Regions from separate parts of the Mesorhizobium sp. M0802 genome, predicted to be linked through region 2. Evidence: predicted binding sites of a transcription regulator. Region 2 holds the regulator's gene; the other holds the start of a gene.

Region 1 (15,015 bases), on a different contig from region 2:
GCTTCCGTGAGATTTGGGGTCCGCTGGCCAGGCGCGCCGCAGACAAGGGCGTGCGCATCGCCTTCGAGAATTGCGCGATGGATGGCAACTGGGCGGCCGGCGACTGGAACATCGCCCACAATCCCGATGCCTGGGAGTTGATGTTCAACGAATTGCCCGACGACAATCTCGGCCTCGAATGGGAGCCCTGCCATCAGCTGGTCTATCTCATCGACCCGATGCCGCAGATCCGCAAATGGGCGCCGCGCATCTTCCATGTCCACGGCAAGGACGCGACGGTGCGCTGGGATGTGATCCGCGAGCATGGCGTGTTCGGCAAGCTGCCCTTCGTGCAGATGCGCACGCCCGGTTTTGGCGACAGCGACTGGACGCGGGTGATCAGCGAATTGCGGCTGGCCGGTTACAAGGGCGCCATCGACATCGAGGGCTGGCACGACCCGGTCTATCGCGGCGATCTCGAAATCACAGGCCAGGTGCGCGGGCTGGAATACCTCAAGCAATGCCGGGGAGGAGCGACCTACCTGCCGAACCCAGCGTGACCGAGGGCCGGTGGGAGGAGCCGGCCTGACAGATTGCCAAGCACTGCCGACAAGCACTGCCGAAAAGCGAACGACGAACCCCTCGGCTCACCGAGGACAAAAGGGAGGAACGTGCATGAGCATCGCAATGAGAACGACACTTCTGCGCTCGACCGTCGTGGCCGCCGCCACGGCGCTGTGCGCTGCCATCTCCACTCTGCCGGCGCAGGCGCTCGACGCCCAGTGGTGCAAGGATGTCCACATCCGCTTTTTCGTCGGCGGCGCCGAGGGCGACGCTTTCGGCACCATCGTCTACAATGGCGCCAAGCAGGCGGCGTCCGATCTCGGGCCGAAGGTCGACTACATCTTCTCGCAGTGGGACGTCGAGAAGATGGTGCAGCAATTGCGTGAGGCCGTCGCCGTGAAGCCAAACGGCATTGCCATGATGGGCCATCCGGGCGACGCCGCGATCATGCCGCTGGCCGAACAGGCGCATAAGGACGGCATCAAGATGATGTACCAGAACGTGCCGGTGCCGAAGGTGGTGGACGCGTTCGGCGGCGGCTATGTCGGCGCCCAGCAGGAGCAGCAGGGCCGCGCGCTCGGCACTGAGGCGTTCAAGCTCGGGAAGCTCAAGTCCGGCGACAAGGCAATCATGATCGGTCCGTTCGAGAACGAGGCCCGCGGCGCGCGAGAGCGCGGCACGGTGGCAGCACTCAAGGAAGCCGGCGTCGAGGTCATCCAGCTGTCGTCGCCGCCGAGCGGCGAATGGGCGTCCGACCCCAATCTGGCGATACCGGTGATCACCGCGGCCCTGCTCAACAATCCCGACGTCAAGGCGGTCGGCTATCCCGGCGGCCAGATGCTGGGCAACGTCGCCACCTACATGCAGGCGGCAGGACGCAAGCCCGGCGACATCTTCAACTTCGGCTTCGATACCAGCCCGCAGATCGTCGAGGCGTTCAAGGGCGGCTGGGTGCAGCTGACGGCTGATCAGCAGCCGTTTCTGCAAGGCTATCTGCCGATCCTCAGCCTTTGCCAGCAGGTGGTGCTGGGCCTGGCGCCGATGAATGTCGACACCGGGGCGGGCTTCGTCACGCCGCAGAATTACGAGATCGTCGCCGAGCTCGCCAAGCAGGCGCTGCGCTGACCTCCCAAACTGCCGGCTGGGCGCAAGCCCGGCCGGCAGGACCGCCGGCACCAGGCCGGGATGATACCACAGGAGCGAGGATCGCCATGGCCGAACGCATCATCGAACTGCGCGACATCAGCAAATCCTATGGCCAGGTCTATGCGCTGGGCGGGGTCAATCTCTCGGTCGACCGCGGCGAGGTGGTTGGCTTGATCGGTGACAATGGCGCCGGCAAATCGACGCTGATCAAGATCCTGTCCGGCGTCGTCAAGCCGACCAGCGGCGAGATCCTGGTGCGCGGCAAGCCGGTGACCGGCTGGAGTGCGGCACGCTCGCGCGACGCCGGCATCGAGACGGTTTTCCAGGACCGGGCGCTGGCCGTGCAGCAGACCATCGTGCGCAACATCTTCATGGGCCGCGAACTCACCGGCTTCATGGGCTTTCTGAAGGTCAATAAAGAGATAGAGGAGGCGAGCCGGCTGATGCGCGAGATCGGCTTTACCTCGAAAGTGTTCACGCCGCATTCGATCGTCGGCCAGCTCTCCGGCGGCGAACGCCAGGGCGTGGCGATCGCGCGCGCCATCTACAAGCAGGCGGAGCTGATCATCCTCGACGAGCCGACGACGGCGCTGTCGCTGACCGAGACCGCCAAGGTCTTCCATTTCGTGCGCCAGGTGCGGGCGAGCGGGCGCTCGATCCTCTTCATCGGCCACAACATCCATCACGTCTTCGACATCGCCGACCGCTTCGTGGTGATTGACCGCGGCAAGGTGGCGCTGACCGCCGATCGCACCGAGGTCAAGTCGGCCGAAGAGCTGATCAACTTCATGGAAGACGTTGCGCATCCCGGCGGATTGCCGGGGCTGCACGAGGCCGGCGACGCGGAGAGGGCAGCACGATGAGCAAGACCATGGAACCCGATCTGCAGAGCCCTCTCGGCGGCAAGGCAGCCCGACCCGAGTGGAAGCACCCGTCCGACCACTGGCTGCGCGGTTTCGTCATCGACAACCGCGCAGCGCTCGGCACGCTCGCCGTGTTCATCATCATGATGGCGGCGTTCCTGATCGCCAACCCGACCGTGTTCACCACCTGGTATCTCTACAGATCCGTGCTGACCACGCTGCCCGTTGCGCTGTTCGTGGTGGTGCCGCTGGTGTTCGTCGTCACTTGCGGCGAGATCGACCTGTCGTTTCCCGCAACCATGGGCTTTGCCTCCTGGGTGTTCGCGCTGGTGGTGCAGGCCGGCTATGATCCGTTTCTCGGCATCGCAGCGGCGATTCTCACGGGCACGCTGCTCGGCTTCCTCGTTGGGTCGCTCGTCGTTTATGGCGGGCTGTCGTCGCTGATCGCCACGCTCGGCATGAATTTCCTGCTGCGTGGGCTGATCCAGATCATCAACGAGGGCAGATCGACGGCATTGACCGGTCTCAGCGACAGCTGGGCGTACACCATCTTCTCCGGTCAGGTGTGGGGTTTTCCGGTACAGGTCTTCTGGGCACTCGCCTTCGTCATTTTGTCGGCAATGCTCTACAACCGGCACCGCTTCGGCGCGCAGGTGAGGGTGGTCGGCGACAACCCCGACAGCGCCCAGCAGATGGGCATCGACGTCAAGCGCGTGCGGGTGAAAGTGTTCATCTTCACCGGCATTGGGGCCGCGATCGCCGGCACGTTTTCGGTGATGATCAACTTCACCTGGTGGCCGACCGCGGGCGACGGCTATCTCTTGCCGGTGCTGGCTTCGGTGTTCGTGGGCGGCACGCCGACCTGGGGCGGCATCGGCACGGTTGCCGGCGGCGCCATCGGCGCGGTCACCGTGTCGTTCATCCAGACCGGCGTCGTGGCGGCGGGCTTGAGCGGCTTCTACGTCCAGTTCTTCAACGGCCTGATCATCATCCTGTCGCTGTTGGGGCACAAGTGGAACCAGGCGCGGTACAGGTGAGGGCGGGCTAAATTGACGGGGACGCTCATGTTGCGGACCGCATGCCCCGACGACTGGGCAGACGCCCGTCGCTTCGTCATTCTAGGGCGGAGCAGGAGCGAAGCTCCGTCGCGTAGACCCTGGAATCCATTCCGCGACCTTGGAGTGCAGCTGCGCAGGATTCCGCACCGTGGCAACGCGTTGAAGACGCGGGATGGATCCTCGGGTCTACGCTGCGTCGCTACGCTCCTTGCTCCGCCCGTGGATGACGAGGCGGGGAGGGCTCCGCCAGACTACAACAATGTGGTCGCTTGTAGGACAACAGGACAAGCGGGCGCTCACACCGCCGCGACGAACCCGTCGAGCACGCGTTTCTGGCCGGCCTTGTCGAAGTCGATGGTCAGCTTGTTGCCTTCGATGTTGGAAATGTTGCCGTTGCCGAATTTCTGGTGGAAGACGCGGTCGCCGACACTAAAGGCTGACGGCGTGTCGGCGACGGATTTGGCGACCAGTTCGCCGTCGATGGTGCGGCCTTTGACCGAGGTGCGGCCGGCGCCGTAGCCGCTGTCGGTCTCGCCATAGCCGATGCGCTCGACCTGATGGCCGGAGCGCGAGCCCCAGTTGCGGTCGGTGGCCTCGGTGCGGTTGGCCTGCGCGCGCTGCCAGCCGGGCGTGGCATAGGTGTTGGAAAAGGCGCCGGATTTTTCCGCGCCGACATTGTCGAAGCGCGAGGCGCCGTAGGGGTTCTGCCGTCCTGCGCCCTGGCCGCCACGGCCCGACGCGAACGAACCGCCGCCATAGGAATTGCCGTAGCCGCCATAGGAGTTGCCGCTTTCGGCAACCTCGACATGGGCTTCCGGCAGTTCGTCCAGGAAGCGCGACGGAATGGTCGACTGCCACAGGCCGTGGATGCGGCGGTTGGAGACGAACCACAGATGCAGGTTCTTCTTGGCCCGGGTCAGGCCGACATAGGCGAGACGGCGCTCTTCCTCCAGGCCGGAGCGGCCGCCTTCGTCCAGCGCGCGCTGATGCGGGAACAGGCCTTCCTCCCAGCCGGGGAGAAAAACCGTCTCGAATTCGAGGCCCTTGGCCGAATGCAGGGTCATGATGTTGACGGCATCCAACTCGGCATTCTGCTCGGCGTCCATGACCAGGGCGACATGTTCGAGGAAGGAGCGCAGCGATTCGTACTCCTCCATCGAGCGGATCAGCTCTTTCAAGTTTTCCAGCCGGCCCGGCGCCTCGACCGAACGGTCGTTCTTCCACATGTCGGTGTAGCCGCTCTCCTCCAGAATGGTCTCGGCGAGTTCGGTGTGCGGCGTGGTTTCCAGCGCCTTCTGCCAGCGCTCGAAATTGGCCGCCACTTCGCGCAAGGCCGCGCGCGGTTTCGGCTTCAGCTCGTCGCTTTCCGCAAGCTTGGCGGCTGCCTCCAGCATCGGGATGCGCAAGCTCCGCGCCGTGTCGTGGATCTGGCGGATGGTGGCTTCACCCAGGCCGCGCTTGGGGACATTGACGATGCGCTCGAAGGCGAGGTCGTCGGCGCCCTGCGCGACGACGCGGAAGAAGGCCAGCGCATCGCGGATTTCCATGCGCTCATAAAAACGCGGGCCGCCGATGACGCGGTAATTGAGGCCGAGCGTGACGAAGCGGTCTTCGAATTCGCGCATCTGGAAGGAGGCGCGGACCAGGATGGCCATGTCGTTCAGCTTGTGCTTGGCACGCTGGTAGGTCTCGATGGTTTCGCCGACGGCGCGGGCTTCCTCCTCGGAATCCCAAGCGGCGTGAACATGCACCTTCTCGTCGTCCTCGGCGACCTTCTCGGTGAACAGCGTCTTGCCGAAGCGACCCTCATTGTGGGCGATGAGGTGCGAGGCGGTGCCGAGGATGTGCGCCGTCGAGCGGTAGTTGCGTTCCAGCCGGATGATGGTGGCGCCCGGGAAATCCTTGTCGAAGCGCAGGATGTTGTCGACCTCGGCGCCACGCCAGCCATAGATGGACTGGTCGTCGTCGCCGACGCAGCAGATGTTTACGGTGGCGCGGGTTTCGGCCGAAGAGCGCCCAATCTCCCCCCTTGTGGGGGAGATGTCGGCGGAGCCGACAGAGGGGGGCGCTGTCCCGCCGGCATTTGCATTTTGATTATCGGAGACGCCGCGATCTTTCGCGCCCCCCTCTGTCCTGCCGGACATCTCCCCCACATGGGGGGAGATCGGCTTGCCTTCAGGCCGCTGCGCCAGCAGCCGCAGCCACATGTATTGCGCGGTGTTGGTGTCCTGGTACTCGTCGACGAGGATGTATTTGAAGCGCTTGTGGTAGTCCTTCAGCACGTCCGGATTGGCGCGGAAGATGCGGATCGGGTGGCAGAGCAGATCGCCAAAGTCGCAGGCGTTCAGCGTCTTCAGCCGCTCCTGATAGGCCCTGTAGAGTTCCCGGCCCTTGCCGTTGGCGAAGCTGCGCGCGTCGCCCTCGGCAATGTCGGCGGGGCCTTGGCCCTTGTTCTTCCAGCCGTCGATCATCTGCGCGAACTGCTTGGCCGGCCAGCGCTTGTCGTCGAGGCCTTCGGCCTGGATCAGCTGCTTGATCAGCCGTACGACGTCGTCGGTGTCGAGGATGGTGAAATCGGATTTGAGCCCGGCCAGCTCGGCGTGCCGCCGCAAGAGCTTGACGCCGATGGAGTGGAAGGTGCCGAGCCACGGCATGCCCTCGACGGCTTCGCCGACGAGATGGCCGATGCGCTGCTTCATCTCGCGCGCGGCCTTGTTGGTGAAGGTCACCGCCAGGATCTGCGAGGGGAAAGCCCTGCCGGTGGCCAGGATATGGGCGATGCGGGTGGTCAGCACGCGGGTCTTGCCGGTGCCGGCGCCGGCCAGCACCAGGACCGGGCCTTCGGTGGTTTCCACCGCCAGCCGCTGCTCGGGGTTGAGGCCGTTGAGATAATCGGGCGCGCTGTTGGGGCCGCTGCGGGCCGCCATGGCGCGCGCGGCTATGCCCGACGGGGCCGCGGGCCGCGCATTGGGTTCGTCAAAAAAGGGCATGTCTTCCGCAAAGCCGGACATCTCCCCCGAATGTAGTGATTCGGGAGCGAAAGACCAGAAGTGTCTACGTTTTGTTCTGGTTTGGAAGTGAGATTCTGGGGCGCAGTGCGAATTTCATCGTCCCGACGCCCGACAATGTCGTGGAGGTGCTGCAGCGTGGGAGCGGAATGAAGTCGAGCGTTTGCTCTCGCCTTATGCTGGCAGGGCCAGCTTGACACACGCGGCCTGGGGGAGAAAGCTGGCGACAGGGCAGGGGCGGCTGCCCGTGAGGCGCTGCAAAGCGCATCAGTCGAAGGAGTATCGTCTTGGCTGTCGTCATCACCTCCCTCATCCTGTTCCTCATCGGCCTCGCACTTGGCGGCGGCGGCGTCTGGCTCGCGATGCTGGGCGGCAGCTGGTACTATGTCGTCACCGGTCTCGCCTTCCTCATCGCCGCATGGCTGCTCTTCCGGCGCAAATCGACGGCGCTCTGGCTCTACGCGGCGATCGTGCTCGGCACGCTGGCCTGGGCGGTGTGGGAAATCGGCTTCGACTGGTGGGAACTCGGACCGCGCGGCGGCATCATCGTGCTTCTGGCGCTGTGGCTGCTGACGCCTTGGGCAAGGCGGGGCCTGATCGGCCCCGACGCGCGCGCGCCGCTCATTCTGGCCGTGCTCGCATCGCTCGCCGTCGCCGGTTATTCGATGACGGCCGATCCCAAGGACATCGCCGGCGACCTCAGCGCCGACAAGGTGACGCCGACTGCCGATCTCGGCGGCAATGTGCCTCCGGGCGAATGGCATTTCTACGGCCGTACGCAATTTGGCCAGCGCTATTCGCCGCTCGACCAGATCACGCCCGACAATGTCGCCAAATTGCAGCCGGCCTGGATCTACCAGACCGGCGACGTGAAAGGGCCGGACGATGTCGGCGAAACCACCTACCAGGTGACGCCGCTGAAGGTGGGCGATGCGCTCTATATCTGCACGCCGCACAATTTCGCCATCGCCATCGATGCCGCCACCGGCAAGGAGAAATGGCGTTTCGATCCCAAGATCAAGCTCGACAAGGACCGCCAGCACCAGACCTGCCGCGGCGTGTCCTATTATGCCGATGCCAAGATCGCCGCCGGCCAGCCTTGCGCGACGCGCGTCTATCTGCCGACCTCGGATGCGCGGCTGATCGCGCTCGACGCCGCCAACGGCCAGGTCTGCCCGTCCTTCGCCGAAGCCGGCACGCTCAATTTGTTGACCAACATGCCGTATCCGAAGTCGGGCTATTATTACTCGACCTCGGCGCCGCTGATTGCGGGCGGCAAGATCATCATCGGCGGCGCGGTCAACGACAATTATTCGACGCAAGAGCCGTCCGGCGTCATCCGGGCCTTCGACGTCGACACCGGCGCCCTGGTGTGGAACTGGGATTCCGGCAATCCGGACCAGACAACGCCGCTGGCGGCAGGCCAGACCTACACCCACAACTCGCCCAACATGTGGTCGACGGCAAGCGCCGACGAGAAGCTCGGCCTGCTCTATGTGCCGCTCGGCAACCAGACGCCGGACCAGCTCGGGATGGGCCGCAGCGCCAATGTCGAGAAGTTTTCCTCCTCGATCACCGCGCTCGATCTGGCCACCGGACAAGTGCGCTGGGTGCGGCAGACCGTGCATCACGACCTCTGGGACATGGATGTGCCGGCACAGCCGACCCTGGTCGACATCACCACCGCTGCCGGCGTCGTTCCGGGCCTGGTTGGACCGACCAAGCAGGGCGACCTCTACGTGCTCGACCGGCGCAGCGGCGAGCCGATCATCCCGATCAAGGAAGTGCCGGCGCCGGGCGGCGCTGTCGAGGGCGATCACACGTCGCCGACGCAGCCGGTCTCGGATCTCTCCTTCAATCCGAGGCCGCTGACCGGCGCCGACATGTGGGGCATCACCATGTTCGACCAGCTGGCCTGCCGGATCGAATTCCAGGGCCTGCGCTACGAGGGCCGCTACACCCCGCCATCGGTGCAGGGGTCGCTGGTCTATCCCGGTAATTTCGGCACATTCAACTGGGGCGGCGTCGCCGTCGATCCGGTGCGGCAGGTGATGTTCGGCATGCCGACCTATCTGGCGTTCAAATCGCAGCTCATTCCGCGCGACCAGGTGCCGCCGCCGGATGAGGGGCGCGGCAGCGAGCAGGGGCTGAACCGCAATGAGGGCGCACCCTATGCGGTGGTGATGGGGCCGTTCCTGTCGCCGCTCGGCGTGCCCTGCCAGGCGCCGCCATGGGGCTATGTGGCGGGAGCGGACCTCAGAACCGGCAAGATCGCCTACAAGCACCGCAACGGCACCGTCTATGACATGACGCCGTTGCCCTTGCCGCTGAAGGTCGGTGTTCCCGGCATTGGCGGGCCGATGATCACCGCCGGCGGTGTCGTCTTCCTGGGCGCGGCGGTCGACGACTATCTGCGCGCCTATGACCTGACATCGGGCAAGCAGCTCTGGCAGGCCAGGCTGCCGGCCGGTGGGCAGTCGACGCCGATGACTTACACCGTCGCCGACGGCCGCCAGTTCGTGGTCATCGTCGCCGGCGGCCACGGCTCGGTCGGCACCAAGCCCGGCGACTATGTGATGGCCTATACGCTGCCGAAGTAGCAGCGATGTGACTTAGGTAAGTGATCGGCCCGGCAGATATTCTGGCAATGTCGCGCCGCCCCTCATCTGCCTGCCGGCATCTATACGGGGAGAAGTGCCCGGCAGGGCGATGAGGGGCAGCAGCAGCCTTGGTCAGCTTGCGTAAGAGATGGCCTTTGAGACTGGGCACGGAGCCCAGTACTTCATTGGTTAGCTGCGGCCCTGTTTCGGCCTGCTGGATCAGCGTGGTGACGGCCGACGCCGGTCGACGCGGACCTTCACCATCCGAGCGGCGGCTGCGGCAGCAGCGGAGCGCATTGCCAGCAAGGCAGCAACAGCAAGCACGAGCGCGCTTGCAAGGATCGGAGTAGACAAGGTCATGGCGTTGTTCCTTCTCGTCGGGCTCGCCGCTACGGGCGAGACCATCATCAGCTTCCTTCCATATTGTGGCGGCACCATCGACATTCTCTGAAATGACCAAAATGTGATGGGCGCGTTCCGCGGTGCCGCCGCATCGTTCGATGGCGCAAGCGTCACCCATCCGAGACTGGACCGTGCGAGCTTGCACCCTATCTTGATCCGCGAGTCATCCCGGAGTGACCGTGAGATCATCTCCTAACGAGGAGCACGCCATGACGAAACCCACCGCCGAAGCCGTCAAACCTGCCAAACCTGCCATCACCCAGGCGATGATCGATGCCTATGACGAATACACGCATCTGACGCTCGACCGCCGCCGCTTCATGGAACAGCTGACCAGGCTTGCCGGATCGGGCGCGGCGGCGGCCGCGATCGCGCCGCTGCTTGCGGCGAATTCGGCGCAGGCGGCAATCGTCGCCGACAACGATCCGCGCGTGAAGGCTGAAGATATCACCTATTCCGGCAGCAGCGGTGAGATGAAGGGCTATCTGGTCAGGCCGGCGGACCAGTCCGGCAAGCTCGGCACCGTCATCGTGGTGCATGAGAACAGGGGGCTCAACCCGCATATCAAGGATGTGGCGCGGCGCGTTGCGCTGGAGGGGTTCGTGGCGCTGGCGCCGGATTTCCTGTCGCCGCTCGGCGGCACGCCCGCCGACGAGGACAAGGCGCGCGACATGTTCACCAAGCTCGACGCCAGCCAGGTCACCGCCGATGGCCTGGCGACCATCGCCTATCTCAAGGGCGAGAAGGACGGCAACGGCAAGGTCGGTGCTGTCGGCTTCTGCTGGGGCGGCGGCACGGTCAACAATCTGGCGGTCAACGCGCCCGATCTCGCCGCCGGCGTCGCCTATTACGGCATGCAGCCGAAGGCCGAGGATGTGGCGAAGATCAAGGCGGCGCTGTTGCTGCACTATGCCGGCCTAGACGAGCGCATCGACGCCGGCATCGATGCCTACAAGAAGGCGCTCGACGCCGCCCATGTCGAATACACCGTCTATGTCTATGACGGCGTCAACCATGCCTTCAACAACGACACCTCGGCCGCGCGCTATGACAAGAAGGCAGCCGATCTCGCCTGGGGACGGACGATCGCTTTCCTCAAGGAGAAGCTGGCGTAAGCTTCAGGCCGCCGACGACGCCCATACGCTTTCATAGGCCGGCGACAGCGTAAAACCGGCCGGCAGCACCGAGACCGGGGGCGGGCGCCGCACGCCCTCCTGCAGATAGCGCAACGCCGACACCAGTCCGTTCATCGTGTAGGGCTTGGCGATGACGCCGATCGCGCCGGCGAAATGGTCGGGGATGCGTTTTGGATTGGCGGTCATGAACACCACCATGGAACGGTTACCCTCGCGGATATGCTCGGCAACCTCGACCCCGGTTGGTCCGTCGGCGAGGTGGATGTCGACAAAGGCAATATCGGCATCGGCGGTATCAATCATACCTCTTGCTTCGGCCAACGATGTCGCCCAACCCACAACGCTGTGGCCGGCTTCCTCGACGAGGCTTTCCAGTTCCATCGCCAGCAACGCCTCATCCTCGACGATCAGGACCTTGAGCGGTTCGTTCATGACAGCTTCCCTTTCTGCTGCGGTTCGTTCGGCATCGAGATGACGACCTTTGTGCCCGGGCCGGCGTCGCGCCATTCGATGTCGGCATGCAACTGACGGGCAAGCGACTTGATCAGCCGCATGCCGAAAGAAGCATCGCCACTGGCCTCGGCCATGCCGACGCCGTCATCGGAAACCTCGATGTTGAAGTGGCCGTCGGGCTGGCTCATCTTGATGCCGATGCGCCCCGCGGTGGTGCCGTCCGGCTTTTCCTTGAAGGCGTGCTTCAGCGCGTTGGTGACAAGCTCATTGACCATCAAGGCAACAGGCGTGGCTTTTTCGGCCGGAATGACGATGGGTTCGAGGTCCAGCGCCGGCTTGATCTCGGCGCGCCCCGATGCGGTCAGCAGGTCGGTGACCAGATCCCTGGCGAAATCCGAGACATCGAAGCGGCTGACATCCTTTGACTGGTAGAGACGGCGATGCACAGTGCTCAGCGCCTCGATGCGCTCCAGCATGGTGGTCAGGGATCGCTTCGTCGCTTCATCCTTGATTGCCCGGCTTTGCATGATGATCAGCGAGGAGATCATCTGCAGGTTGTTTTTCACCCGATGGTCGACCTCGTGCAGCAGCGTGGTCTGCGCCTCAAGGGCGGCCTCAAGCTCGCGCGTGCGTTCCTTGACAGCCTTTTCAAAGCGGTTCTTGTCGGCGGTGATGCGATCCTCCGAGCGCTTGCGATCGGAGACATCGAGCTGTGAGGCAAAGAAGAACAGGAGTTCGCCTTTGTCGTTGGAAACCGGGCTGATGTAGAGCGCATTCCAGAATGTCGAGCCGTCCTTGCGGTAGTTCAACAGATCGATGGCGATATCGGTTCCCGCTGCTATCGCGTCGCGCACGCTAGCCACAGCTGCCTTGTCTGTCTCTGGCCCCTGCAGGAAGCGGCAGTTCTTGCCCATGACCTCGTCGCGCTCGTAGCCGGTCAGGCGCAGGAACGCGTCATTGGCAAAGACGATCGGATTGTCCGCCTGACGGGGATCGGTGATGACCATCGACATGCGGGTGGCGCGGATGGCGGCCGCGAACGGATCGCCCTTGCCGTGCTCGGCATGCAGATTGTCCGTCATGTGCCATGCGTCGGCCGGTTCCCTGGTCCTTTTCCAGTCCATGCTTTCACTCCAAGCCGTTTTTCAGGGGTCACAACGGCTTAGACGTGGAAATGGTTCAATCTTGATCTTCTTGTCGCAGGCAGCCGTTTGCGAAACCGAATCGCCGGTTGCGCAAACTGTCGAAATGAACGGTTTTTGAAGGTTGTCGGATGCAGCCGATTCGCTGAAAGCGGGGCTGGCGCAGACCTTTGGAAATGATCAGGTCGCAATGGTCCGTGGCGGCGCTCGCCGGTGGCGGCTTTCTCAGAACAGCGGAAACATCAGGCGTGGCCACGCTTCATGCGCGCCTGCTTCAGGATGGCGCGCCAGCGGATCATGTCGAAGGGGATAGGCTCGTTGTTGTTGGCGATGTGGAAGATCTCGTTGTTGACGTTCTTCAACGAGCGCCAGAAATCATAGTCGGTGATGCGCGGATCGGCAGCCAGCCTGTCCACCTCGACCTTGATGTCGGTTTTCATGCACGTTCCTCGAACCGCCTGTTGCCCGCCGCCCGCGTCACAACTCGCATGGCACCGTTCTCAAACGGTCAGCTGAGTCGTTCAATGGCCCAAATGGCTTGTTCACGTTAAAACCTTGGTAAGGTTAACGCGGGCGCGGCAGCGCTTCAAGCGGTCCTGCGGCGAATACCGATCGAACGGCCGGCGCGCTCGGGCATCGGCAGTGCAGAATGGGCGGCGCGCATGGCTTCCACCTTGGCCTGCACATCGGCGGGGAAGGGCGCGACTTTCGGCCCGGACATGTCGACATGCAGCGACAGGGTTTCGGAGGTGGCGGCAAGCCAGCCATCGACATGGCGGATTTCCTGGTAGGCCCGCAGCCGCTTGTCGTCATGATCGATCAGTTGGAAGGATACGACGACCTTGTGTTCGAGGTGCAGTTCCTGGACATAGCAAACATGGACTTCGGCCGTGTAGATGGTCAGGCGCCGCTCTTTGACATAGTCCAGCCCCATGCCCATCGCCTCGAACGCCTCATCCGAGCAGCGGTCGAACAACACGTTGTAATAGGCCATGTTGAGATGGCCGTTGTAGTCGATCCAATCCTTCTCGATGTCCATCGGTTTGGAAACTAAGGGGGCGGGAACAGGCATGGAAAGTTCCTTGTTCTGGTGCTGGACAGAGCGCGGCAGTCGAGACTACGCATCCATAATCGCATAACAAGCGTGGACGCTGGTCCATTCGCGGAGGAATTCATGGCTCTGAGCGACCTCAATCCGGTCGAACGCAACGAGGAAGGCATCGCCGCCGTGCTCGGCATTCTCAAGCAGCAGCTCGGCGAACGCTTCCAGACAGGCGCGGCGATCCGCTCGCAGCATGCGCATACCACCACCTATATTCCGACGCAGGCGCCTGACGGTGTCGCGTTCCCGGAGACGACAGAAGAGGTGCAGGAGATCGTACGTGCCTGCGCCGCGCACCGCGTGCCGGTCATCGCCTTCGGCGTCGGTTCCTCGCTGGAGGGCCACACCAACGCGCCGGGTGGCGGCATCTCGGTCGACACCTCGCGCATGAACCGCATTCTGTCGGTCAACCCCGAGGATCTCGACTGCACGGTCGGGCCTGGCGTAACGCGCGAGGATTTGAATCGGCACCTGCGCGATACCGGCCTGTTCTTCCCCATCGATCCCGGCGCCAATGCTTCGCTGGGCGGCATGGCGGCAACGCGGGCCTCCGGCACCAATGCGGTGCGCTACGGCACGATGCGTGAAAACGTGCTGTCGCTGACGGCCGTCATGGCCGATGGCGAGACGGTGACGACCGGCAAGCGGGCGAAAAAGAGTTCGGCCGGCTACGATCTGACGCGGCTTCTGGTCGGCTCGGAAGGCACGCTCGGCATCATCACCTCGCTGACCTTGAAGCTGCAAGGCATTCCGCAGGCGATCTCCGGCGGCGTCTGCCCGTTTCCGAGCCTCGAGGCGGCCTGCAACGCTGTCATCGCAACGATCCAGATGGGCATTCCGGTGGCGCGCATCGAACTGGTCAACGGACTGCAGATGCGGGCGATGAAGAATTATTCCAAGCTCGATTACCCCGAGAGCCCGTGCCTGTTCGTCGAGTTCCACGGCAGCGATGCCGGCGTCGCCGAACAGGCCGAAACCTTCGGTGCCATTGCTGAAGACAATGGCGGCGGGCCATTCCTTTGGACCAGCGTCGCCGAGGAGCGGACGAAACTCTGGAAAGCCAGGCACGATGCTTATTGGGCGTCGCTGACGCTGCGGCCGGGCACCAAGGGCCTGTCGACCGATGTCTGCGTGCCGATCTCGCGGCTGGCCGAATGCGTTGCCGAAACCGAGGCCGACATTGCCGAGATGGGCCTGGTTGCGCCGATCGTCGGCCATGCCGGCGACGGCAATTTCCATGTGCTGGTGCTGATGGACGTCAACGACCCCAAAGAGATCGCGCTGGCGGAGAAATTCGTGGCGCGGCTGAACATGCGGGCGATCGCCATGGACGGCACCTGCACCGGCGAACACGGCATCGGCCAGGGCAAGATCGGCTTCCTGCGCCATGAGCTCGGCCATGGTGTCGACATCATGCGCTCCATAAAAAAAGCGCTCGACCCGCAAGACATCATGAACCCAGGCAAGATATTACCTGCATAGCCGAAATGTGAGGAGCGGCAATGGATACCCTGATTATAAGGGCATCGCTTGGCAAGACACTGTTATTGCTGTCGGCCAGC
Region 2 (15,015 bases):
CGAGCGCAGGATGATGAAATCGTCGAGGTCCTTGTTGGGGAAGCGCACCTCGCCCTGCACACGGTCGTGCACCACGGTTTCGCCCTCGGTCGGCGCCTTGATGCGGATGGCGCCCTTGACGCCGGGAGGCGCCTCCGAGGGGGCACGATCGCGCCACTGGCCGTTGTAGCGCGGCGGCAAGCCCTTGGCGCGTGCGGCCTCGCGCATCGCCTCGAGCTCGGCAGGCGTCTCGTAGCTGTAATAGGCCTTGCCCAGGCGCACCAGCTCCTCGGCCACCTCACGGTGGCGCGGCGCGCGCTCGAACTGCGATATGGCCTCACCGTCCCAGGAAAGGCCGAGCCAGGTCAGCCCATCCAGAATGGCCTGTGTCGCCGCCTCGTTGAAGCGTTCGCGGTCGGTGTCCTCGATGCGCAGCACCATCGTGCCGCCGGTGTGCTTGGCGTACAGCCAGTTGAACAGTGCGGTGCGCGCGCCGCCTATATGCAGATAGCCGGTGGGCGAGGGGGCAAAACGGGTGACGACCGTGTCGGACATGGAACTCTCGGGAACCTTGGAAAGCGGGGCGTGATCGCGCAGACTTTCGCGCTTTGCGCGTTCATGTAGCATAGGAGGTCTGGGGCGCAAGGGGCAGACCCGATGGCTGGACGAGGCCGGGGCACGTCGGCAATTATCGGTTGCGTCAACGGGCGCCGGAGCCTTGTAGCACAAAATCTGTTCGCACCTCCGCGCAACCTCATTTGGCAGCAGCGTCAATGTCTGGGTTCCATTCGGCTGCAGCGTCCGTCACAGTGCCTGGAACATCGCTGCGACGGTGGTAGCCCCCTCTGACGAGCGGACATTTCTTCACGGAGGCGGACTGCCCGACTACAACGCCGCCGTGACAGCGTTGGCTTGGTCACGCATATTGACCTTTCTGCAATCATTATCGTGAACACCGCAACTGTGTGCAGTCCGGTCTCGCCACTAAGGAGGCAAGATTGAAAGAAGGACTACCGATGACCAGAAACGCCGACCCTACGGAGGGTGATCCGTTCTACCATGGTACCCGGGCGGATTTGAAACCGGGGGATCTGCTGAGCGTCGGCCACCCTTCCAATTTCAGAGGTAAACCACTGTCATGGGTCTATTTCACCCAGACACTTGAAGCCGCCATCTGGGGAGCAGAGCTTGCAACGGGTGACGGTCGTCAAAGGATTTACATCGTAAAGCCGACGGGGTTTTTCATGGATGACCCTAACCTGACCGATAAAAAATTTCCCGGTAATCCGACGAAATCCTACCGCTCCCGTGAGCCGTTGCTCATCCTGGGGGAGCTCGCTGAATGGCAGGGTCATACACCCGAACAATTGAAGGCAATGCGCGATGGGCTTGCTCGCCTGAGGGCGGAGGGCCGGGATATGATTGAGGATTGAGCGTCCTTGGCGAGTGATGGTCAATTCCGGCGCGGTGGACGCGACCGCACGGACTTTCGCGCTTTGCGCGTTCATGTAGCATAGGAGGTCTGGGGCGCAAGGGGCAGACCCGATGGCTGGACGTGGCCGGGGCACGAAGGAAGGCGAAGGCGCCGAGGCAAGCGTCAGCGAACGCTCGCTGTTTGCCGATAGTCCCTATGCCGAGCCGCTGCCCCTCGCGCTGCCTGAGCCGCATCCCGGCGTCGCGCCTGCGCTGCCCGGTCACGCCTTGCCGGCGCAAGTCACAGCGCCCGGATCTATCGCCCGTCTGCGCAGACGGCTTCGCCGTCCGTCATGGCCCGCGCTCCGCCGCAGCCTTGCCGTGGCCGCCAACACGGAGCTCGACCGGGGCGTCGCCTTCCTGCTGGTGCCGGTTTTCCTGGCGGCCGGCGTCATCATTTATTTCTCGCTGGCCGGCGAGCCCGGCTTTGCGCAGCCAATCGCCATTGTGGTGCTGGCGACATGTTGCGCTGTCGCCACGCGACCTCGGCCGAGGACGCATCTGTTCTGCATGGCCGCGATGCTGTGCGCGCTCGGCGTCGTCGCCGCCAAAGTCGAGACCTGGCGCGCCGGAACGCAGATGCTCGGCTCCGAGATCCAGACACGGCTGACCGGCCGCGTCGTCAGTCTCGAACAGATGGAGAGCGGGCGCATCAGGCTGACGCTTGACGTGGTTTCGACCGCTTACCCCAAGCTGCGCTACGCCCCGGAGCGGGTCAGGCTCTCGGCGCGGACCGTTCCCGCCGATATGACCGCCGGCTCCCTGATCACCGGCTATGCCAGGCTGTTGCCGCCGACCGGTCCGGTGCGGCCGGAGAGCTACGATTTCTCCTTCGACAGCTATTTCACCGGTATCGGCGGCAGCGGCTTCTTTCTCGGCAATCCGAAAACCATTGCTACGCAGGGACCGCCGCCGCTGGCCGCGCGGCTCTCCTCGGCAATCGAGAACGCGCGCGAAAACATTGCCGACCATATCAGGGGCAAGATCGGCGGCGCCGAAGGCGAGATTGCCGCGGCGTTGATTGTCGGGGTGCGCGCCGGCATCCCGGACGAGGTCAACGAAGCGATGCGGCGCACCGGCATCTACCACATCATCTCCATCTCCGGCCTGCACATGGCGCTGGTTGCCGGCACCATCATGGCGTTGCTGCGTGGCGCCTTTGCGCTGTTTCCCGATTTCTCTTCGCGCCGCCCAGTCAAGAAATATGCAGCAGTGGCAGCACTCGTCTCCATCGCCGCCTATCTCGTCATTTCAGGCGTCGTGGTTGCCGCCGAGCGCAGCTTCATCATGCTGGCGGTCATGCTTGTCGCCGTGCTGTTTGATCGCGCCGCACTCACCATGCGCAATCTGGCGATCTCCGCCATTGCCGTCATCCTGGTGTCGCCGCACGAGGTGGTCGGTCCCAGCTTCCAGATGTCGTTTGCCGCCACCGCCGCCCTTGTCGGCGCCTATGCCGGCTGGGCCGATTACCGCGCCGACAAGGTGAGAACGCCGCCGGCAAAGCGCTCCTTCGTCGGCTTCCTGTCGCGAAAATTCGCGCTGGCCATGGGCGGCCTCGCCATGACCTCGATCATCGCCGGCAGTGCAACCTTGCTGTTCGCCATCTGGCATTTTCAGCGTGTGTCGCCGCTCAGCCTGATCGCCAATCTGGCCGTGATGCCGATTGTTTCGTTGATCGTCATGCCCTTTGCCGTGCTCAGCGCACTGGCGATGCCGTTCGGCGCCGACGGGCCGTTCCTCTATGTGATGGGCAAGGGTCTGATGGCGATGATCGCTATATCGGCCTGGATTTCCGAGCGCTCGCCGGTCGACGCCGTCGGGCTGATCTCCATTCGCTCGGTGCTGTTGGTGGCGGTCGCCCTCGTCATCGCCACCATGGCCACCACCTGGCTCAGGTTGGCGGCCGTGCCTTTCGCGCTGGCCGGCCTGTTGACGGTGCCGCAGGTGCTTACGCCCGACGTGCTCATATCCGAGGATGCGCATCTGGTGGCCATGCCGATCGGTGGCGGCGAACTCGCCCTCAACCGCGAACGCTCCAACGAATTCACCACGGACAATTGGAAACGGGCGCTGCGGGCCGAAACCATTATCCCACCTGAGATTTTCGAGGCAACAGATACGCGGTTCGATCTCGATCCGCTCGATCTGCCGCCCGGCTCGCCCTTCTATTGCACCGGCGATCTCTGTATCGCCCGGCACCCTTCCGGAGCCATTGTAGCGCTTGCGAAAGACCGCAAGACGGCGCGGCCGGCCTGTGCCTTCGCGAGCCTGATCGTCATCGATGACGCCACCGCTTACAATCCGTGCCGCGACCCGCTGGTGCTGGTCGTGACGAAGAAACAGCTGGCCCGCGACGGCAGCGCCGCCGTCTTCTTCGATCCGCAATCGGCAGCTGCAGCGCCAACCATCCGCTTCGCCGTCGACAAGCCGTATCGCCCCTGGCACGAGCAACGCCGCTTCTCCCGCGAAGCGCGCGGCCTGCCGCCTTACAACCAGCGTGAAAAGTACAAACCCAAGCCGGCTCAGTAGCGCCGGATCAATCCGACAAGCTTGCCCTGCACCTTCACCCTGTCCGGTCCAAAAATGCGGGTCTCGTAGGCCGGGTTGGCGGCTTCCAGGGCGATCGAGGCGCCCTTGCGGCGGAAGCGTTTCAGGGTCGCTTCCTCATCGTCGACCAACGCCACCACGATCTCGCCGGGGCTGGCTGTGTCGGCATTGCGGATGATGACCGTGTCGCCATCGAAAATGCCGGCCTCGATCATCGAATCGCCCTTGACCTCGAGCGCGTAGTGTTCACCGCCCATGATCATGTCGGGCGGCACCGAGATCGAATGGGTCTGATGCTGGATGGCGTCGATCGGCACACCGGCAGCAATGCGTCCCATCACCGGGATCGACACCGCCGAAACGGCGTCGTCATTGCCGGCCGACATCGAACGCGACGGCGAGCCCGGCTTGATCTGGCGACCGATACCGCCTTGGCCCATCGCGCCTTGTCCTTGGCCGCCTTGCCCTTGGCCGGTTTGACCAAGACTGCCCTGAATGACGCTCGGCGAAAACTTCCTCGCCGCATTGAGGCCTGGTGCGATCGAGTCGGGCAGCCGCAGCACTTCCAGCGCGCGCGCCCGGTTCGGCAGCCGGCGAATGAAACCGCGCTCCTCAAGCGCCGTGATCAGGCGGTGGATGCCGGACTTGGAGGCGAGGTCAAGCGCTTCCTTCATCTCATCGAAGGACGGCGGGATTCCGCTCTCCTTCAGGCGTTCATGGATGAACATCAGAAGCTCATGTTGTTTGCGCGTCAGCATCGCGGCCCCCAGGGGTTCTGAAACCAGAATCAGAAAAAACAAACCCAGAACAAACACTATCTGTTCCAGTTGTGTTCCGCAACCTTTTAAAGTTTAATGAATGTGTTGACGTTTTGTTCAGCGTGACGTTCGGCACCGCGAGCGGCGCTCGTAGTCGTTGGCCGGCAACGGGGTGAAACGAAGACAAAGTGCCCTGCGTCGTCGGCTACGATCGCCGCTTCCTTTTCGGACGGGGCTGCGCAGCATCCGCGCCGGGTTCACTCTGGGCATAGACCTGCAGCGTGTAGCCGATGTGAGCGGTCATCAGAGTTTTCGCACGTTCGACGTCGCGATCGAGGGCCGCTTCCATCAGGGCGGTATGGTGTTCGATCGCCACGGCGTCGCGCAGGGCCGCCACGGCCTTCCGGTGGCCATCCGTGCGGCCGGCGGCGGCGCGCAGCGTCGGGGCCAGACCCAGAAAGCGGTGATGGCGATGCAATTGGTCGGAAATCGTCGCATTGAAGCGCAGCAGCCAGCTGGATGTCGCGGCACTGAGCAGCGCCGCATGGAAGGCATCGTGTTTTTCGTACCACGCGTCGACCGCATCATCCGATGGATCGTCGAGAACAGACCCGCACCGTGAGAGACGATAGTGGGCGGCAACGACCGCGTCTTCCCACTCACGGTCGCCCTCCTCGATCGATTCCACCAGCAGGGGCAGTTCGACCACCAGCCGCGCACGCGCCAAATCCTCGAGCTCCGCCCGAGAGACGGGAGCGACCGCAAACCCGCGGTTGCTGATGGCGGTCACAAGCCGTTCCGCCTCCAGCCGCGACAGCGCCTCGCGCAACGGCGTCCAGCCGATGCCGTAGGTGTTGCGCAGCGTGCTCAGCTTCAACGGCGCGGCAGGCGCCAGCCGGGTCGCAAGAATATCGCGCCTGAGCAGGCGATAGGCCGCTTCCGTCTTCGAGGTCTGCTCGTCATCCAGCATCGTGATCCATCAGACATAAACGCTCGGCGGATCATTATATATCAAAGCCTTTCAATGGGTGAATTATATATAATGTTTGACAGTTCAAGGGCGACCACTCAAGATCGCCGGCATGTTTGGGCGGCAGGCTCCGCCGCGCGCGTTTGTCCATGGAGGGGCGCCGGATCATGAGCACGACACCCGATCTCGCTACAATCGAAGCAATGGATGCCGCCGATCCGCTGCGCTCCATGCGCGAACGCTTTGTCTTGCCGCAAGGCGTGATTTATCTCGACGGCAATTCCCTGGGCGCCGCGTCAGCGGTCGTCTTCAGCGAACTGCAGCAGGCCGCCACGCAGGAATGGGCGCACGACCTCATTCGCGCCTGGAACACCGCCGGCTGGTTCAACATGCCGGTGGAACTCGGAGATCAGCTCGGGCGACTGATCGGCGCGGCTGATGGGCAGACGGTGGTCTGCGACACAACCTCGATCAACATCTACAAGCTGCTGCACGCAGCGCTCGGCATGCGGCCGGATCGGTCGGTCATCGTTGCCGAGGGCGACAGTTTCCCGACCGACCTCTACATGGCCGAAGGCGTCGCCTCGACCCGGCCGGGAACGCGGCTGCGGCTGGAGGGCGTCGACGCGGCCGCAATCGAGGAGCTGATCGACGACAGCGTTGCCGTCATCCTGGTCAACCACGTCAACTACAAATCCGGCCAGTTGCGCGACATGGCGGCGCTGACGCGCAAGGCACATGACGCCGGCGCGCTGATCATCTGGGATCTCTGCCACACGGCCGGCGCCTTGCCGGTCGAACTTGACCGTGCCAATGCCGATTTCGCCGTCGGCTGCACCTACAAATACCTCAATGGCGGCCCGGGCTCGCCAGCCTTCATCTACGCGGCCGAGCGCCACCATGACGATGCCCACCAGCCGCTCAGCGGCTGGTGGGGCCATGCGCGGCCCTTTGCCTTCGAGCAGGGCTTTGCCGTCGGCAGCGGCATTCGCCGCTTCCTGTGCGGAACGCAGCCGGTGCTGTCGATGCGGGCGCTCAAGGGCGCGCTCGATATCTGGAACGACGTCGATATGGCGGCGGTGCGCAGAAAAAGCATCGCGCTGACCGACCTGTTTATCCAGCTCGTCGAAGCCAGATGCGGCGCCTACGGGCTTGAACTGGAAAGTCCTCGCGACGGCAGCCAGCGCGGCAGCCAGGTGTCGTTCCTCCATCCGCATGGCTATCAGGTGATGCGCGCGCTGATCGAGCGCGGCGTGATCGGCGATTTCCGGGCGCCGTCGACCATCCGTTTCGGCTTCACGCCGCTCTATGTCGGATATGGCGATGTCTGGCAGGCGGTCGAAGTCCTGGAGGATATTCTGCGCACCGGCGCCTGGCAGGACGCCCGCTTCGCGGTGAAGACCGCGGTCACCTGAGGAACTAGAGCAATTTCAGGAAAAGTGTGAAGCGGTTTTCCGTCCGCAATTGCGTCAAATCAAAGAGCTAGAGCATTTCGCCGTTTACGTTAAACGGTGAAATGCTCTAGAGCCGGGTGCGGACCGTCCAGAGCTCCGGAAACAGCACAACCTCCAGCATCTTCTTCAGATAGGAGGCGCCTGAGGTGCCGCCCGTGCCGCGCTTCAAGCCGATGATGCGCTCGACCGTGGTGACGTGGTTGAAGCGCCAGCGGCGGAAGTAATCCTCGAAGTCGACCAGCTTCTCGGCCAGTTCGTAGAGCATCCAGTAGCGCTGCGGGTCGCGGTAGACGGTTTGCCAGGCAGCCAGCACGTCTTCGTTCTCGACGCGCGTCTCGCGCCAGTCCGTGCGCCCGGCATCGGCGCCGATGTCGAAGCCATTGCGCGCCAAAAGCAGAAGCGCCTCGTCGTACAGCGACGGCGTGGCCAGGATCGCTTCCAGCCTGTCCGTAAGATCGGGCCGGTGCTTGTGCGGCCCGAGCATGGCTAGGTTGCGGTTGCCGGCCATGAACTCGATAGCGCGGTACTGCCACGACTGGAAGCCCGAGGATTGGCCGAGCGCGTCGCGAAACTCGGTGTATTCGCTTGGCGTCATCGTGCGCAGCACGTCCCAGGCATTGTTGAGCTGCTCGAAGATGCGCGCGACGCGAGACAGCATCTTGAAGCTCGGTTCGAGGCGGTCGGCGCGGATAGAGCGGATCGCGGCGCCGATCTCGTGCAAAGCGAGCTTCATCCACAATTCCGATGTCTGATGCTGGATGATGAACAGCATCTCGTCATGGGCCGAAGACAGCGGCGCCTGCGCATCGAGCACCTTGTCCAGCTGCAGATAGTCGCTGTAGGACATCCGCTCCTTGAACGACATCTGCGCGCCATCGGACGCCGGATCGTGCGGCTTAATCAATTGCTCTTCTCCGCGCGCAACCGGAAGCGCTGGATCTTGCCGGTCTGGGTTTTGGGCAAGGCGTCGATGAACTTCACCGAACGCGGATATTTGTAGGGCGCGATCGTTGCCTTGACGTGGTCCTGCAGGCGTTTGACGGTCAATGCGTCCGGCGAAACACCTTGCACAAGCACGATATGCGCCTCGACGATCTGGCCGCGTTCACCGTCCTCGGCGCCGGTCACCGCGCATTCGGCGACGTCGGGATGCGAGAGCAGCGCCGCTTCGACCTCGGGGCCGGCGATGTTGTAGCCGGCGCTGACGATCATGTCGTCGGAACGCGCGGCGAAGTGGAAGAAGCCATCCTCGTCCTGCGTGAACGTATCGCCGGTGAGATTCCAGCCATCGCGGACATAGTCCTTTTGCCTGGCATCGGCCATGTAGCGGCAGCCGGTCGGGCCGCGCACCGCCAGCCGGCCAGTAGAGCCGCGCGGCAGCTCCCGCATCTCGTCATCGACGATGCGTGCCTGATAGCCGCCGACGGGTTTGCCGGTGGAGGCCGGCTTCATGTCGTCGAAGCGGTTGGAGATGAAGATATGCAGCATCTCGGTGGCGCCGATCCCATCGAGGATCGGCTTGCCGGTCTTCTCAGTCCATTCCTCGAAGACAGGCGCCGGCAGCGTCTCGCCCGCCGAAACCGCGACGCGCAGCGAGGACAGGTCAGCGCCTTGATCCATGGCCTTGAGCATGGCCCGATAGGCGGTTGGAGCGGTGAAGGAAATGGTCGCTTTGTAGGTCTCGATGATGTGGATCATGTTGGGTGGCGTCGCCTGTTCCAGCAGCGTCGCCGCGGCGCCGAAACGCAGCGGGAAGATGGCGAGCCCGCCAAGACCGAAGGTAAAGGCAAGGGGCGGGGAGCCGACGAAGATGTCGTCGGGCGTCACCTCCAGGATTTCGCGGGCATAGGCGTCGGCGACGATCAGCAGGTCGCGGTGGAAATGCATCGTCGCCTTCGGCACGCCGGTGGTGCCGGAGGTGAAGCCGAGCAGGGCGACATCGTCGCGGCCGGTGTTGACGGCAGTGAAGGTGACCGGCTTGTCGAGGGCGGCGCGGTCGAGTTCCGCGTCATGGTTGGCCGTGCCGTCGAAGCCAATGACCTGCTTGAGATACGCACTGCCCTTGGCGCAGGCGGTCATCTCGTCCATCAGCCTTGTATCGCAAAGCGCAACCGTGATTTCCGCCTTGTCGACGATCTTGGCGAGTTCGCCGGCGCGCAGCATCGGCATGGTGTTGACGACCACCGCGCCAACCTTGGTGGCGGCCAGCCAACAGGCGACCATGGCCGGGTTGTTGGCCGAGCGGATCAGCACCCGGTTGCCCGGCTTGACGCCATAATTCTCGACCAGGGCATGGGCGAGCCTGTTGGTCCAGTCGGACAGTTCCTTGTAGGTGCGGCGGCGGCCATTGCCGATCAGCGCGGTGTGGTCGCCGAACCCTTTTTCGACCAGCCTGTCGGTCAATTCGACGCCGGCATTTATGTGGTCGGGATAGTCGAAGCCGTCGAGCAAAAACTCCGGCCATTGCTCCGGCGGCGGCAGGTTGTCGCGCGTGAATGTGTCGATATGCGCTGATGGCCCAAGCATTTTCGGCTGCCCCTGTCTGCCTCGCGCCCATGGCTGAACAAGGCGCAGGATCGCACCAGTCGAAATTTGTTTCAAGCCTAAAATGTTTTTAGGTCGCAGCATTGACGCCGCCCTGTTCGGCGGCCATTCCTGTCGACTGAACTGAAGCCATCCGGGAGGGATGCAGATGCTCCAACATCGTGTTGCCGATTGGGACAATGCCTACGCCAACGGCGACAACATTGCCGGCAGCAATCGCTGGCCGGCCGCGTGGGACACACCGGCACAGGCTTTTCGCGACACAATGTCGGCGTCCGGTCGGGCCAAGCTCGACATCGCCTATGGCGACAGCCCGCGCAACAGGCTCGATCTGTTCCTTCCCGATGTCATGCCCAAAGGGCTCGTCGTCTTCATCCATGGCGGTTACTGGAAGGCGTTCGACAACAAGCCATGGTCGCATCTGGCCAACGGCGCGGTTGCCAATGGCTTTGCCGTGGCAATGCCGACTTACACGCTTTGTCCCGACATACGCATTTCCGGCATCGTCAGGGAAATCGCGGCGGCGATCGGCAAGGCGGCGACGATGGTCGGCGGGCCGGTGATCCTGACCGGGCATTCCGCCGGCGGCCATCTCGCCTCCAGGATGGTGACGACAACGACACCCCTGGCCGCCGATGTGGCGGGCCGCGTGCGCAATGTCGTCTCGATCTCCGGCGTCCATGACCTGCGGCCAATCATGCGGACGGGGATGAACGCGACACTGGCCATCGATGAAGCGGAAGCACTGGCCGAAAGCCCGGTTCTGCTGCGCCCCATGCAGGGCGCGCGCATCACCTGCTGGGCCGGCGGCGGCGAGCGGGCGGAGTTCCTGCGCCAGAATGCGCTGCTTGCCAACATCTGGATCGGCCTCGGCGCCACGACCAGCACAGTGGTCGAGCCGGACCGGCATCATTTCAGCATCGTCGACGGGCTTGCCGATCCGACACATCCGCTGACGCGGACATTGCTGGCGTAGTAACAAACAGTTTATCTGTTAGATTTAAAGGCTTAAATGCGCGACCTCAGCGCAACATCAGAACGCTGCAAGCAGCGCCTGCTTCTGCCGCCGGAGCGAAGGGCTCGCGCACGATCAGGCCGTTGGCGTCGGCCAGCATTCTCAGCATCGAGGAATCCTGGATGCCAAACGGCGTCGCCACCAATGCGCCGGCTTCTTCCCGGACCACGGCGCGCACATAGTCTTGCCTTAGATCATTGGCCGGCATCGCGGCGCCAAGCTGAGCCTGGCGGATGTCCTGCCGGTGGGGACGGCCGCCGAGCTGCGCCAATAGCGGCTTCAGGAACAATTGCGAGCAGACCAGGCTCGCCACCGGATTGCCGGGCAGGCCGATGCACCTGATATCGCCCAGCCGCCCGAACATCAGCGGCTTGCCCGGGCGCATGGCGAGCTTCCAGAAGTCGAGCTTCATGCCTTCGCCGGTCAGCACGTCATGGACGAGATCATGGTCGCCGACCGAAGCGCCGCCCAGCGTGACGATGACGTCGGCTTTCGCAGCGACCGCCTTTTTCACCAGTGCCGCAATCGCCTCCTTGCGGTCGGCAGCGATGCCGAGATCGAGGGCGCGGGCGCCGACCGACTGCGCCACAGCAGCGACGCCATAGGCGTTGGACGAGATGATCTGGTCGGGGCCAGGTTCGCTGCCCGGTGGCAGCAATTCGTCGCCGGTGGCGATGATGGCGACCAGCGGCCGTTGCACCACGTTCAGCCGGGAATGATTGGCCGACGCCGCCAGGGACAATGCAGCCGGATCGAGCACGCGGCCTTTTTCCAGCAGCACGTCGCCTTGCGCAAAATCCAGTCCAAGGCGGCGGATATTGCGGTTCTTCGCCGTCGGCTCGGTGACCTCGATCCGGCTACCGCCGAGATCGCGGACATTTTCCTGGATGACGATGGTGTCTGCGCCTTCCGGCAGCGGCGCGCCGGTGAAGATGCGCACGGCTTCCGCCTTACCTACAGTGCCGTTAAAGCCCCGCCCTGCAGGTGCCGTGCCGATAACCGAAAGCCTCGCCGGGAGGGTCGCCACATCCTGCGCCCGTACGGCATAGCCGTCCATGGCAGATGCATTGAAAGGCGGCTGGGTACGCAGCGCCACGACCGGCTCCGCCAGCACCCGGCCGGCCGCATCCGCCAGCGCGACGCTTTCACCGGGCAACGCCACAGCGCCGTCGAGGAGGCGTTGAAGCGCCTCGGCGACCGGAACCAGCACCATTTACGAACCCGCCTTGTAGTCGCCGGACTTGCCGCCGGTCTTTTCCACCAGCTTTATACCGGAAATCACCATGGCGCGGTCGACCGCCTTGGCCATGTCGTAAATGGTCAGGCACGCGACAGATGCCGCAGTAAGCGCCTCCATCTCGACCCCGGTCTTGCCGGTGACGCGGGCAAGCGCGGTGACCCTGAGGCCGGGCAGCGTGGTGTCCGGTTCGATGTCGACCGACACCTTGGTCAAAAGCAGCGGATGGCAGAGCGGAATCAGCTCATGCGTCTTCTTGGCCGCCATGATGCCGGCAATGCGCGCGGTACCCAGCACATCGCCCTTCTTGGCGTCGCCGTCGAGGATCATCTTCAGGGTTTCGGCCCGCATCGAGACAAAGCCCTCGGCGACCGCCGTGCGCGTCGTCTCCGCCTTCTCGCCGACATCGACCATGTTGGCCTCGCCCTTGGCGCCGAGATGGGTGAGGGCGGCTGCCATCCTCAGATGGCCTCTGCCTTCGCCTTGCCTGTCAAAAGCAGCCGCGTTGCCGCAGCGACATCCTCTTGCCGCATCAGGCTCTCGCCGACGAGGAAGGTGCTGATGCCGGTCTTTTGCATCCTGAAGCAATCGTCGTGGGTGAAAATTCCGCTCTCGCTGACCAGCAATCGGCCGCCCGGTACCATCGATGCCAGCCGTTCCGAGGTCTCGAGGTTGGTCTCGAATGTTCTGAGATTGCGGTTGTTGATGCCGATCAGCTGCGACGAGAGTTTTACCGCGCGCTGCGTCTCGGCCTCGTCATGCACCTCGATCAGCGCGTCCATGCCGAGTTCGAACGCGGTCGCTTCCAATTCGCTCGCCAAGGCATCATCGACGCTGGCCATGATGATCAGGATGGCATCGGCGCCCCATGCGCGAGCCTCGTAGACCTGGTAAGGGTCGAACAGAAAATCCTTGCGCAGCGCGGGCAGGGATACTGCCTTGCGTGCATTGGTGAGAAATTCCGGCGCGCCCTGGAAGGATGGCGCATCGGTCAGCACCGAAAGACAGGCGGCGCCGCCTTTCTCATAGGCCTGCGCCAGTGCGGGCGGGTCGAAATCGGCACGGATCAAGCCTTTGGATGGGCTTGCCTTTTTGATCTCGGCGATCAGGCCGAAGCTGCCCGATCTGCGCTTCGCCTCAAGTGCCCTCCGAAAGCCACGCGGTGCGTCGGCATCCTTGGCTCGCGCCTTGATCTCGGCCAACGGTATCCGCGCCTTCGCCGCCGCGATCTCGTCGCGCTTGTAGGCCTCGATCTTGCGCAGAATGTCAGCCACGGCTCATCCGTTCGAAATCTCGACCAGCCTGTCGAGCACGCCCAGCGCCCGGCCGCTGTCGATGGCCTGTGTGGCCGCGGCCATGCCGTCGGCAAGCGTCGTCGCCTTGCCGGCCACCACCATGCCGGCGCCGGCGTTCATCAGCACCGTATCGCGATAGGCCCCGGCAGCACCTCTCAGCATGTCGCGCAACGCCGTGGCATTGTAGGCGGCGTCGCCGCCGCGCAACTCGTCCTTGGTGTGGCGCTGCAGGCCGACGGCTTCCGGGGTGAGCGTGAAATGGCGGATCTCGCCGCCGGCCAGTTCCGCCACCTGCGTTTCGCCGGTGGTGGTGATTTCGTCATAGCCGTCGCCATGGACCACCCAGGCATGCTCGGTGCCCAACGCCTTCAATGTCTCGGCCACCGGCACGATCCATTCCGGCAGGAACACGCCGACCATCTGCCTGCTGACGCCGGCCGGATTGGACAGCGGTCCGAGCAGGTTGAAGATGGTACGCGTGCCGAGCTCGACGCGGGTCGGGCCGACATGCTTCATCGCCGGGTGGTGCGCAGGTGCGAACATGAAGCCGACGCCGGCCTCCTGGATGCAGCGGCCGATTACCTCTGGCGGGATATCGATCTTGACGCCGAGCGCGACCAGCACATCGGCAGCGCCCGTCAGCGACGACAGGCCGCGATTGCCGTGCTTGGCGACCGGCACGCCGCAGCCGGCAATGACGAAGGCCGAAGCGGTCGAGATGTTGACTGAATGCGAATTGTCGCCGCCCGTGCCGACAATGTCGATGGCGCCCTCAGGAGCTTCGACGCGCAGCATCTTGGCACGCATGGTGGCGACGGCGCCGGAAATCTCGCTCACGGTCTCCCCGCGCACGCGCAACGCCATCAGGAAGCCGCCGATCTGGCCCGGCGTCGCGTCGCCAGACATGATGATGTCGAAAGCTTCGCGCGCTTCCTCGAAGGTAAGCCCGGTTCCCGTGGCGACCTTGGCGATATGGGTCTTCAGGGCGCTCATTGGGCCAAGACGTTCATTGGGCTAAGGCCATTCATTGGGCGAGGGCTTGGGAAACGGCGGCCTGGTCGACGCTGACGGCGTACTGCGTCTGCAACTGCGCCACCAGCTGGTCGAGCAGATCGTCGGACATGCCTTGCGTGAAGGATTTTTGCGCATCGTCGGGTACCGAGCTGGCGTCGGCTCCGGCCGGCTCGAACACTTCGGCGACCTTGAACAGGATCTGGCCGTCGCCGGTGGGCGAGGGGATCAGCCCGGTGCCGCCTTCGCCGACCCCGAACATCGCAGCAGCACCCTCCTTGCCGAAATCGACATCGTCGGCCTCGCGCTTCACGCCGCGCTTGGTCTGCTTTTCAAGCTTCAGTTCGCCGGCGATGACGTCGAGTGTGGTGCCAGCCTTGAGGCGCTTGTCGAGTTCGTCTGCTTTCGCGGTCAGCCGCTTGGTCGTTTCCTCTGTCGTCCAGTCCGCCACCACGCGCTGGCGGACTTCGTCCAGCGTGCGGTCGCGAGCCGGCGTGATCGATGTCAGTTCATAGAACACGAAGCCGTTGTTAGGCGTGGTCAGGGCTTGATTCTCGGTGTTGGGCTCGGCCTCGAACACCGCCTTGATCAGGTCCGGCGATGCCGGCAGGTCCTTGATGATGGTGCCGTCCGGCTTGAGGCCGGTGCGGTCTATGGCCTCGACGGTGACGTCCTTGAGCTTCAGTTTGGCGGCGGCTTCGGCCAGCGTGCTGCCGGCGGCGCGGGTGTCTT

Evidence for each region. Region 2 encodes LexA, which represses DNA repair genes until DNA is damaged. Its sites were predicted from a motif close to TGTTCNNNNTGTGTTCNG; they were not measured.
Region 1: the regulator LexA is predicted to act here: its motif matches at 6,662-6,679, upstream of NKI10_RS07825 (ATP-dependent helicase).

Annotation. Positions count from the first base shown of each region.
Region 1 covers NZ_JAMYOY010000003.1:385,038-400,052, reverse strand. The annotation lists gene NKI10_RS07845 (sugar phosphate isomerase/epimerase family protein) at 1-539, shown strand, start outside; gene NKI10_RS07840 (substrate-binding domain-containing protein) at 655-1,668, shown strand; gene NKI10_RS07835 (ATP-binding cassette domain-containing protein) at 1,755-2,552, shown strand; gene NKI10_RS07830 (ABC transporter permease) at 2,549-3,589, shown strand; gene NKI10_RS07825 (ATP-dependent helicase) at 3,907-6,621, opposite strand; gene NKI10_RS07820 (glucose/quinate/shikimate family membrane-bound PQQ-dependent dehydrogenase) at 6,906-9,218, shown strand; gene NKI10_RS07815 (dienelactone hydrolase family protein) at 9,830-10,735, shown strand; gene NKI10_RS07810 (response regulator) at 10,739-11,188, opposite strand; gene NKI10_RS07805 (histidine kinase dimerization/phosphoacceptor domain -containing protein) at 11,185-12,333, opposite strand; gene NKI10_RS07800 (hypothetical protein) at 12,389-12,607, opposite strand; gene NKI10_RS07795 (hypothetical protein) at 12,594-12,791, opposite strand; gene NKI10_RS07790 (thioesterase family protein) at 12,938-13,423, opposite strand; gene NKI10_RS07785 (FAD-binding oxidoreductase) at 13,526-14,935, shown strand; gene NKI10_RS07780 (hypothetical protein) at 14,956-15,015, shown strand, end outside.
Region 2 covers NZ_JAMYOY010000005.1:249,951-264,965, forward strand. The annotation lists gene gltX (glutamate--tRNA ligase) at 1-534, opposite strand, end outside; gene arr (NAD(+)--rifampin ADP-ribosyltransferase) at 996-1,412, shown strand; gene NKI10_RS11010 (ComEC/Rec2 family competence protein) at 1,525-3,981, shown strand; gene lexA (transcriptional repressor LexA) at 3,975-4,757, opposite strand; gene NKI10_RS11020 (GntR family transcriptional regulator) at 4,963-5,727, opposite strand; gene kynU (kynureninase) at 5,895-7,142, shown strand; gene kynA (tryptophan 2,3-dioxygenase) at 7,249-8,085, opposite strand; gene NKI10_RS11035 (AMP-binding protein) at 8,082-9,707, opposite strand; gene NKI10_RS11040 (hormone-sensitive lipase) at 9,874-10,701, shown strand; gene NKI10_RS11045 (molybdopterin molybdotransferase MoeA) at 10,748-11,953, opposite strand; gene moaC (cyclic pyranopterin monophosphate synthase MoaC) at 11,954-12,436, opposite strand; gene trpC (indole-3-glycerol phosphate synthase TrpC) at 12,439-13,251, opposite strand; gene trpD (anthranilate phosphoribosyltransferase) at 13,255-14,265, opposite strand; gene NKI10_RS11065 (peptidylprolyl isomerase) at 14,297-15,015, opposite strand, start outside.